3 regions of the Nostoc sp. 'Peltigera membranacea cyanobiont' 213 genome follow, and region 1 is predicted to be linked to each of the others. Evidence: predicted binding sites of a transcription regulator. Region 1 holds the regulator's gene; each other region holds the start of a gene.
The links. The regulator HrcA, encoded in region 1, represses chaperone genes, less so after heat shock. The targets are predictions, from matches to a motif close to TTAGCACTCNNGANTCNNGAGTGCTAA.
Positions count from the first base shown of each region.

Region 2: a site for HrcA is predicted at 1,475-1,501, ahead of groES (co-chaperone GroES). Genes of this name have one in related genera too.
Region 3: a site for HrcA is predicted at 2,199-2,225, ahead of groL (chaperonin GroEL). Genes of this name have one in related genera too.

Region 1 is NZ_NOLI01000086.1:14,447-17,731, forward strand. It holds gene CDG77_RS21540 (phosphoglucomutase/phosphomannomutase family protein) at 1-832, shown strand, start outside; gene CDG77_RS21545 (LapA family protein) at 957-1,235, shown strand; gene hrcA (heat-inducible transcriptional repressor HrcA) at 1,461-2,612, opposite strand; gene CDG77_RS38600 (hypothetical protein) at 2,851-2,982, opposite strand; gene CDG77_RS21555 (rhodanese-like domain-containing protein) at 3,047-3,285, opposite strand, start outside.
Region 2 is NZ_NOLI01000009.1:74,307-77,591, reverse strand. It holds gene groL (chaperonin GroEL) at 1-1,056, opposite strand, end outside; gene groES (co-chaperone GroES) at 1,145-1,456, opposite strand; gene CDG77_RS04625 ((2Fe-2S) ferredoxin domain-containing protein) at 1,780-2,280, shown strand; gene CDG77_RS04620 (response regulator transcription factor) at 2,583-3,260, shown strand.
Region 3 is NZ_NOLI01000019.1:6,317-9,601, forward strand. It holds gene corA (magnesium/cobalt transporter CorA) at 1-53, opposite strand, end outside; gene groL (chaperonin GroEL) at 484-2,166, opposite strand; gene CDG77_RS08150 (MraY family glycosyltransferase) at 2,325-3,285, shown strand, end outside.

The sequences.
Region 1 (3,285 bases):
AGTTTTACAACATAGTGGCGTTCAGCTAGAAAGTTTTCACGATTGGAGGGATGTTTTATTTGGGGGTGGAATGCCAGAACCCAAAGGAGAACAATTAGTTGAGTTAGTGAAAGCAGTAGTTCGCGATCGCGCTGATTTGGGTTTGGCCACAGATGGAGATAGCGATCGCTTTGGTATCGTCGATGAACAAGGAACTGTCCTCACTCCCAATACTGTGCTGCTAGTTTTAGCCCGTCATTTAATCAAAAATAAAGGCAAAACTGGCGCGATCGTTCGTACTGTCGCTACAACTCACTTGCTGGATAATTTCGCTGCTAAAAATGGGCTACAAATTTACGAAACACCAGTTGGTTTTAAATACATCGGCGAAAAAATGCGCGAAACTGCTGTATTAATTGGTGGAGAAGAATCAGGTGGTTTGAGTATTATCGGGCATATTCCCGAAAAAGACGGGGTTTTAGCCGATATGTTAGTGGCAGAAGCGATCGCTTATGAAGGCAAACCACTAAGTCAAATGGTGGCAGAAGCGATCGCCCAAGCCGATGGCCCACTTTACAACAACCGCCTAGATTTGCACCTCACAGGGGCGCACAAAACCGCCGTCATCGACTCCTTTACTAAAAATCCTCCTACAGAGGTAGCAGGAATTCAAGTCAAGGAAGTGGGACGTAAAGATGGTATTAAGCTGTATTTGGAAGAGGGTAGCTGGGTTTTACTGCGTCCTTCCGGTACAGAACCACTGGTGCGCGTCTATCTCGAAACCAACACTCCCGAAAAACTCACCAAAATTGCCCAAGAGTTAGAGAGTGTCATTGCTCAATTAGAAGCATAAGAAAAAGGAGTTAGGAGTTAAGAGTTGTAAATTAACAATTCTTAACTTCTAACTCCTATTAACAGTTATGAGTTCTAAATTAATAACTCCTAACTTTCCACTCCCCACTTCAATAAAAAAAAATATGAAAACTCTCGCTCCTTTTTTTACATCTCTAGTTGTAGCGGTTTGGGTAATTGCGATCGCAATTATTTCAGTCCAAAATGCCACACCCGTATCGTTAAAATTCTTAACATTCCAATCGATTCAAATACCAATGGGTTTAGTTCTGGCTTTTAGTGCTGTTGTCGGGTTAATTGGCATGGCACTGCTGCAACCTCTCTGGGGACTTGCTGGTATTGGCCAAGGTAATTCTCGATTAGAAGAGGATGCCGAATTTTTTGTTGATGATGAAGATTTTTGAGGTTTGAAAAAACATACAAAAGTAAACCAGTTCAATACTCTTCATCTGCTAATATGCACAATTGTGTCATAAGCCAGGAATACAAGGGACTTCCAAAGAAAAAAATAACCAATCGCTGTGTAAGCAGTTCTTGCAGAGGGATCTTAGCTGAGGGAGTAAGAAAAATATAATCTGAATAAATTGGATAGTTTATTTTCTGGAAGTCCCTTATCCCTGAACATTATCTTAAGGATTGAAATAACTGAAGGCTTCTGAGAGGTAATCAGCAGCAGATGCCACAACTGCGATCGCACTTTCATAATCTAGTCGCGTTGGCCCCAAAACTCCCACACTTCCGACTGGTATTGAACCTCGGCGATAGGTGGAAGAAATTAAAGTACAGGTGCGAATCGGTTCTAAGGGATTTTCTGCACCAATGCGAACCGTTACCCTTGATTTCCCAGCATCCTCTGGTTCTGGTTCCTCAAATATTAATCGCCATAGTTGGTCTTGTTCTTCTTCCAGCAGGTGGATAATTGTTTGTACCTGCTGTAACTGGGAAAATTCCGGCTGGCGCAAAACTTCTGATACACCCCGAACCATAATTTGGGTTGCAGTCGGCGCAAGAGTGCGACGAGTCAATTCCGCAACTGAATTTTTCAAGAATTCCCCGTAGCGTTGGAATTCTTGATCTAGTTCGCTCCAGTTGAGGTTGGCTAATTCCAACAGACTTCGCCCCCGCAAATGGGTATTCAAAAAGTTAGAAACAATCTGCAACTCGCGATCGATTACCTCTGAATCGCGTTGTGTTTCTTCTGATATTGGCGACAAATCCATCAATTTGGAATGCGTCTCATAACCTTCGGTGACAACAATTAACATAATCTGCCCAGCTTCAATTTGCACTAATTGCAGATGTCGCAATAGCGCTGTTGTAGTTTGTGGCATAGCGATTAAGCTAATGCAACCACTCAAGGTTGCTAAAATTTGCGCGGCTCCTTGTAGTAGGGTTTCTAAACTCCGATCTTCCCACTGAAGATGCTTGTGCAGTGCTACTTCTACTTCTCGCCCTAAAGCTTCTGGACTATTTCGTGGAAGCAAGCTACGCGTAGCATCTGTCTGCGACACGCTGCGCGAACGCAGAGAAGGTGTAATTAGCTGGTCAACATAAATGCGATAGCCTGAGTCTGATGGTACTCGTCCAGCAGAAGCGTGTGGTTGGTAGAGTAATCCAGACTTTTCTAAAACGCCCATGACATTGCGAATAGTGGCTGAACTTACACCCAAGTCGTACTCTTCGACCAAAGCCTTTGAACCAACAGGCTCTGCTGTAGCAATGTAGTGACGTACCGTTGCCCAAAGTATATGCTGTTGTCGATTTGTTAACTGGACTTCCATAGGATATGTTTTGCTAGAGGCAAATTTTAATCAAATTCTGGAAAATTTCTGGATTTGATTGAAAAAAAAGAATATTAATAATTAATTAAGATAACAAATTATAGAATTATATTGTGATAATTAATTTTAAGGTTTACGCACAATACTTTTTAAAATTGCACTCTAAATAGAATTTAGGCTTTTGCAGCCAAAGCTGAAAGTTTGGATTTATAACATCCTTTATCAGCTTATTTTTGCATTATTCTACACTGATAAAAGTATTATGGGATACGTATTTTTGCGGCGATCGTAGCGAAGATTTGGGTGGAAAAGTTCCGTAAGTATGTAGCAAGTTGAGAAACTTGCTAACTTGATATAGTGATGTTTTCACAATCACAAAAGCCAGATGGAAGAGTTAATTTCCATTCCATCTGAGTAATGCACCTAAACACAAGCTAATACTGGGGAATTGAATGGTCTACTAAGATGGAGTAAGCGTCAATACCGCCAGAAATATTTTGCACATTTGTAAAACCTTGAGCAATTAACCACTGGCACATCTGGGCAGAGCGAATACCGTGGTGGCATAATACAAGGGTTTCAGCTTGGGGATTGAAGAGGGTAGGTACTTCATCTCCCCATTCGGCAAATTTACTCAAAGGTAGGTTGACAAAGCCCTCAATGCTAGCGATCG
Region 2 (3,285 bases), on a different contig from region 1:
ATCGATTTGACGACGAATCTGTTCTACACGAGCCTTAACAGCAGCTTCGTTACCTTCGGCAACAATTGTGGTGCTGTCCTTGGTGATGGTGATCCGGCGAGCTTTACCTAGGCTATCTAGCTTGGTGTTATCTAGCTTCAGACCAGCATCTTCGGTGATTAGTTGACCACCAGTTAAAACAGCGATGTCTTCTAGTAGTGCTTTGCGGCGATCGCCAAAGCCAGGAGCCTTAACAGCAGCCACGTTTAGTACACCGCGTAAACGGTTTACTACCAAGGTTGCTAAAGCTTCTTTTTCAATATCTTCAGCGATAATCACCAAAGGACGACCAGCACGAGCTACTTGCTCTAACACTGGTACAAGGTCTTGTACCAAAGCAATTTTCTTATCGGTCAGCAGGATGAAAGGTTCATCAAAAACTGCTTCCATCCGTTCAGGGTCGGTAGCAAAATATGGAGAGATGTAGCCTTTGTCAAAGCGCATCCCTTCAGTGATTTCCAATTCGGTGAACATAGATTTCCCTTCTTCTAGGGAAATTACGCCTTCTTTGCCCACCTTATCCATTGCTTGGGCAATCATTTGACCGACTTCTTCGTCATTACCAGCCGAGATCGCACCAACTTGGGCAATGGCTTTGGAATCTTCCACTGGACGGGCGTGTTCTTTGATTTTGTCTACCAAAAAGGCAGTAGCTTTATCAATACCACGCTTCAGGGAAATTGCGTTAGCACCAGCTGCAACGTTCCGCAAGCCTTCTTTAACGATCGCATGAGCTAAAACGGTAGCAGTTGTAGTACCGTCGCCCGCAGCATCGTTGGTTTTAGAAGCAGCTTGACGAATCAAAGCTACGCCAGTGTTTTCAATATGGTCTTCTAATTCGATTTCTTTAGCGATCGTTACACCGTCATTAACGATTTGCGGTGCGCCAAATTTCTTTTCTAGAACTACGTTACGACCTTTGGGGCCGAGGGTAACAGCTACGGCCTCAGCCAAGATGTCAATGCCTCGTTCCAACGCACGACGGGCGTTTTCGTTGTAGATAATGCGCTTTGCCATATTATTTGTCCTTTGTCATTTGTTTTTTGTCTTTTGTCTTTTGTCTTTTGTCATTGGCTAATGACTAATGACCATTGACTAATGACAATTAGATAACAACTGCTAAAATGTCTTTTTCAGAAAGCAGTACATATTCTTCGGTGCCGAGCTTGATATCAGTGCCAGCGTACTTGGAGTACAGCACTTTATCGCCGACTTTAATTTCCAATTCTTGACGGCTACCGTCGTCGTTACGCTTGCCAGGACCAAGGGCAACGACTTCCCCTACCTGGGGCTTTTCCTTGGCGGTATCGGGCAAATACAGACCACCTGCGGTCTTTTCCTCTGAGGCGTTCACTTTTACGAAAACGCGATCGCTCAAAGGTTTAACAGTAGAAACGCTTAAAGATAAGGCTGCCATAATTATTTTCTCCAGAGATTAGCACTCTCAACCCCTGAGTGCTAATCTACCGAAAATTAGCATCCGATGGCAAGAATTCCTTTAGTACGGGTTCCCGAACTAGGAGAGCGTTGATGTACTTAAGTATAAATGCCTAATTATTTTTACTCTGCGGGTTCTGTCCTGTAAGTTACGTATATTTTTATATGGTAAAAGGGAGTCGGGAGTTGGGAGTAGTGAAGAGTTTTCCCAATTATCAATGCCCAAGACCTCATTCCCTTCTCAGTCAACTTTATTTGCAAACCTTGCAAATTGTTATAGAACTGTAATCAGGGAGCCGCTCGATGAGTAACAATACAGTGATCCAGCCCAGCCACCAAATCCCCAAATCCACTAAATCTCTAGAATATAAGCCCCTGAGTAATTGTGTAGAAAGTTTAGGACTTGCAAAGATTCAGCGACACATTTTTATTTGCGCTGACCAGACAATTGCTAATTGCCGCTCAAAACGAGCTAGTCTGGAATCCAGGGAATACTTAAAAGGGCGACTTAAAGAGTTAAAACTTGATGAGCCGCAACAGAATTATCCCTTATGCGTCTATGGAACTAAAGCCAACTGCTTGCGTGTTTGTTGTTCTGGACTCATAATGGTGGTTTACCCTGATGGTGTCTGGTATCGCCAAGCAAAATTGGAAGTTATTGAGCGGATCGTTCAAGAACACTTAATAGGCAATAAGGTGGTAGAAGAATATGAATCTTTAAACCATCCTTTGCCAGAAACTTCCCTAGTTTCTTGTGAACCCCTCATCGAGGCTTGGCAACCGAAGGATATGGTAGAGCAGTAAGCTTTAAGAAAGTGCGGGTTGGTTTTGAGGTAGGGTCATCTTTAAGCCAATACTTACTTGTGAGTTAGAAGGATTATTATTTAATCAGTGTTTTTTCGCCCGCCACTTTCAATGCGATATATAATAGCGCATTATAGATACTACTGCTATACGTATCCTTGCTGGACTTTTGCTATCGAGCTACTAGTCTCTTGAAAGTGCTCGGCATTTTTGAGGTTTCGAGACAGCAAAGGCAAGTTAAGTAGGAAAAAGGACAATATCTCGAAATAACCCACCATAGAGGATAAATATTCAAGACTTTGATGGACCGAAGCGCGACAAGTGCCACTGCTATGAAAGAGCCCAGCATGAAAGATCACAAACGACTTCTATTGATTGATGATGACCCTAACCTCATCTTGCTGGTGAAGGATTACTTAGAATTCCGGGGATACGAAGTCATCACCGCCGAAAATGGACGTGAAGCTCTGGAAATTTTAGAGCAAGATGTTCCAGACATGATTATCTGCGACGTGATGATGCCGGAAATGGACGGATATACTTTTGTGGAACAAGTCCGGCAAAACGAACGCACCAGTTGGATTCCGGTTCTTTTCCTTTCAGCTAAGGGACAAAGTGCAGACCGAGTTAAGGGTCTGAATAAAGGTGCTGATGTTTATATGGTCAAGCCCTTTGAACCAGAAGAACTCGTAGCACAAGTTGAATCCTCACTGAAACAAACTATCCGTTGGAAAGAACACCAAGCGAAAGGAGGCGAAAACGGTTCCCGCATCCAGGTTCCCTTCGATGTGCAATTAACCCCAACCGAACTGAAAGTAGTCCAGTTTGTCGCTAGGGGTTTAGCTAACCGAGAAATTGCTGAAGAACTAAATGTTAGTCAGCGCACGGTTGAAAGCCATGTGTCCAATATGTTGGGCAAAACTAATCTCCACAACCGCACTGAACTAGCGCGGTGGGCGATTGAAAATCAAATGGCTTAAACAAAGTTAAGAGTTAAAAGTTAGG
Region 3 (3,285 bases), on a different contig from region 1:
TCTTCATATAGCTTGGTTACTATTTTGGGAAGACGACGCAATTTTCGTACCATGCAATATTACCTAACATTGGGAATTGAGAATTGGGAATTGGGAATTGGGCATTGGGTATTGGGTATTGGGTATTGGACAAGTTACTCTTTTCTCAGTGCTTCGTAAAGAAATAAGATTTCCTACTCGGCACTTATGAGGCACTTTGATTTCTTTCAGCTTTTGCTATTAATATTACAAAAATTAATACAAAGACTGTGATTTTTAGATTACGCAGTTATTTAGGTTGGGGAATTTAGGAATCAGCATTTTTTAGTGGTTAGTTGTATTCACGACTAATTACTGATAACCATGATGATTATTTCTATTTATGCCCAGCTACTTCCCAGCAATAGAGATAACATATCGGCTCTGAATCAGCAATGCTATAAAAAAACAGTTTGTCTTGACAAGACAAACTGTTGAAAAAATATTTATCTGGGTGAGCAGAAGTTAGAACATGCCCATGCCACCCATGCCGCCCATACCACCCATGCCGCCCATACCACCCATGCCGCCCATACCGCCCATGTCAGGGGCAGCAGCAGCAGATTTCTTCTCTGGTTTTTCAACAACGATCGCTTCGGTAGTTAAGACCAAACCAGCAATGGAACCAGCGTTTTGCAAAGCTGAACGCACAACTTTGGCAGGGTCGATAATACCAGCCGCGATCAAGTCTTCAAATTCGCCGGTTGCAGCGTTGTAGCCAATGTTGAACTCACTTTCTCGGACTTTAGAGACGATCACAGAACCTTCAGCACCGGCGTTATCTGCTATTTGACGCAAGGGAGCTTCTAGCGCTCGTCCGACTATATCAGCCCCAATTTTTTCTTCTTCATTTTCTAGGCTGTTTTTAATCGCTTCTACCGCCTTGGCTAAGTGAATTAAAGTCGTCCCACCACCAGGAACAATACCTTCTTCCACCGCAGCTTTAGTAGCGTTCAGCGCGTCTTCAATCCGCAGTTTGCGGTCTTTGAGTTCGGTTTCGGTTGCTGCACCGACTTTAATCACTGCCACGCCGCCAGCAAGCTTGGCGATGCGTTCTTGGAGTTTTTCTTGGTCGTATTCAGAATCGGTTTCTTCCAGCTGTTTGCGAATTTGAGCAATCCGCTTTTGTACCTCTGGCTTGGTGACACTGCCAGCGACAATGGTGGTGCTTTCTTTGTCAATGGTGATTTTGCGGGCAGTTCCCAGCGCTTCTAAAGCAGCGGTATCCAAGCTTAAGCCGATTTCTTCCGAAATCAACTGTCCATCGGTGAGAATCGCAATATCTTCTAACAAAGCTTTGCGGCGATCGCCAAATCCAGGTGCTTTAATAGCAGCAACGGCTAGTACACCCCGCGCTTTGTTCACTACCAAAGTTGCCAAGGCATCACCTTCGACATCTTCAGCGATAATTAACAAGGGCTGACCAGAACGGGCGACTTTTTCCAAGATTGGCACTAAATCTTGAATGCTGCTGATTTTTTTATCTGTCACCAAGATTCGGGCGTTTTCAAATTCTACGATTTGCCGCTCGTTGTTGGTGACGAAGTAGGGTGAAATGTAACCCCTGTCAATCTGCATCCCTTCAACTACTTCTAGTTCAGTTGTGAGAGATTTAGATTCTTCAACGGTAATGACACCATCTTTGGTGACTTTTTCCATTGCTTGGGCTAACATTTGGCCAACTTCTTCATCGTTACCAGCAGAGACAGTGGCAACTTGAGCGATCGCACTTCCTTCTACTGGCTTGGCTACCCTGGCAATTTCTTTTACCAGTGCCTCAATAGTTTTGTCGATCCCGCGTCTCAAGCTAACTGGGTTACTACCCGCCGCGACGTTCTTCAAACCTTCTCGAATCAAGGCTTGTGCCAAAACGGTAGCGGTGGTTGTACCATCCCCAGCCACATCTTTAGTTTTTGAGGCTACTTCCTGGATGAGTCTTGCACCAGTATTTTCTAAAGGATCTTCTAATTCAATTTCCTTGGCAACAGTGATACCATCATTGACAATTTGAGGTGCGCCAAATTTTTTCTCTAAAAGCACATTACGACCTTTAGGCCCCAAGGTGATTTTTACGGCATCAGCAAGGGCGTTAACACCCCTTTCGAGAGCTCGCCGCGATTCCTCATTAAATGCAATAATTTTCGCCATGTTTTATTTCTCCAGCGCTTCCATTAGACAATTTAGCACTCACAGAGCAAGAGTGCTAATCTCTCAAGCGGCTCAAGTTACAAATGGAAATAAAAAAAATTGATTAATATACAGGTGATGCTCATATTAGATACTGGCAGTAATGCTTGAATTGGGAGATGAATCTAGACAACTCCCTTAAGTCCCTTGGTATTGCCGACCCTAGCGGCACCGGCTGGTTGGCGGTAGTATTTACGTTTCTCTTAGCTTGGGTTGTAACCTGGCGTTTAATTCCGACAATCCGCAAATTCGCCTTGCGGGTAGGCTGGGCTGACCAACCCAACGCCCGACGACTCAACCGAGAACCTTTACCCAATGCAGGGGGGCTGGCTATCTACGCGGGTGTAATTGCCGCGCTGGTATTAGCTAGCCTTTTACGACCGATCGAACTCCAAAACGTATTGGCTCAGGTGCTCACTATTCTGTTGGGGGGTTCGATATTAGTCCTTGTGGGCTTTATCGACGATCAGTTCGGCTTACCGCCCTCTGTTCGATTGTGGGCGCAAATTGTCACGGCACTGTTATTAGTAGCTAATGGCATCAGCGTCAAAGTCCTGTTTGGCACTCCCATCGACTCGCTTCTGTCCATGTTGCTAACAGTACTGTGGGTAGTAGGGATTACCAACGCCATCAACTTGATGGATGGTATGGATGGCTTGGCAGGAGGAATTAGCTTTATTACCGCCATGAGTTTGTTGGGCGTTGCAGCCCAATTTAACAATCGTGCGGCGGCAATTTTGGTACTCGCAGCCTTGGGAGGTGCTGCATTAGGCTTTTTGCGCCATAACTTCCATCCATCACGAATTATTATGGGTGATGCCGGAGCGTACTTTTTTGGCTATGTACTGGCAGCAACTAGTATTTTAGGTAAACTCCAACAAAACACAGTTTATGCACTAATTCCCACAGTTTTATTTCTATTATTGCCAGTGCTAGACACCACTCAGGTATTTGTGCGGCGGTTACTAGCAGGAAATAACCCTCTCAGTACTCCTGGCAAAGACCATCTGCACCACCGTTTACTTGCTTGGGGACTCTCCCAGCGCCATGCTGCGTTTACGCTTTGGTCGATTACCTTAG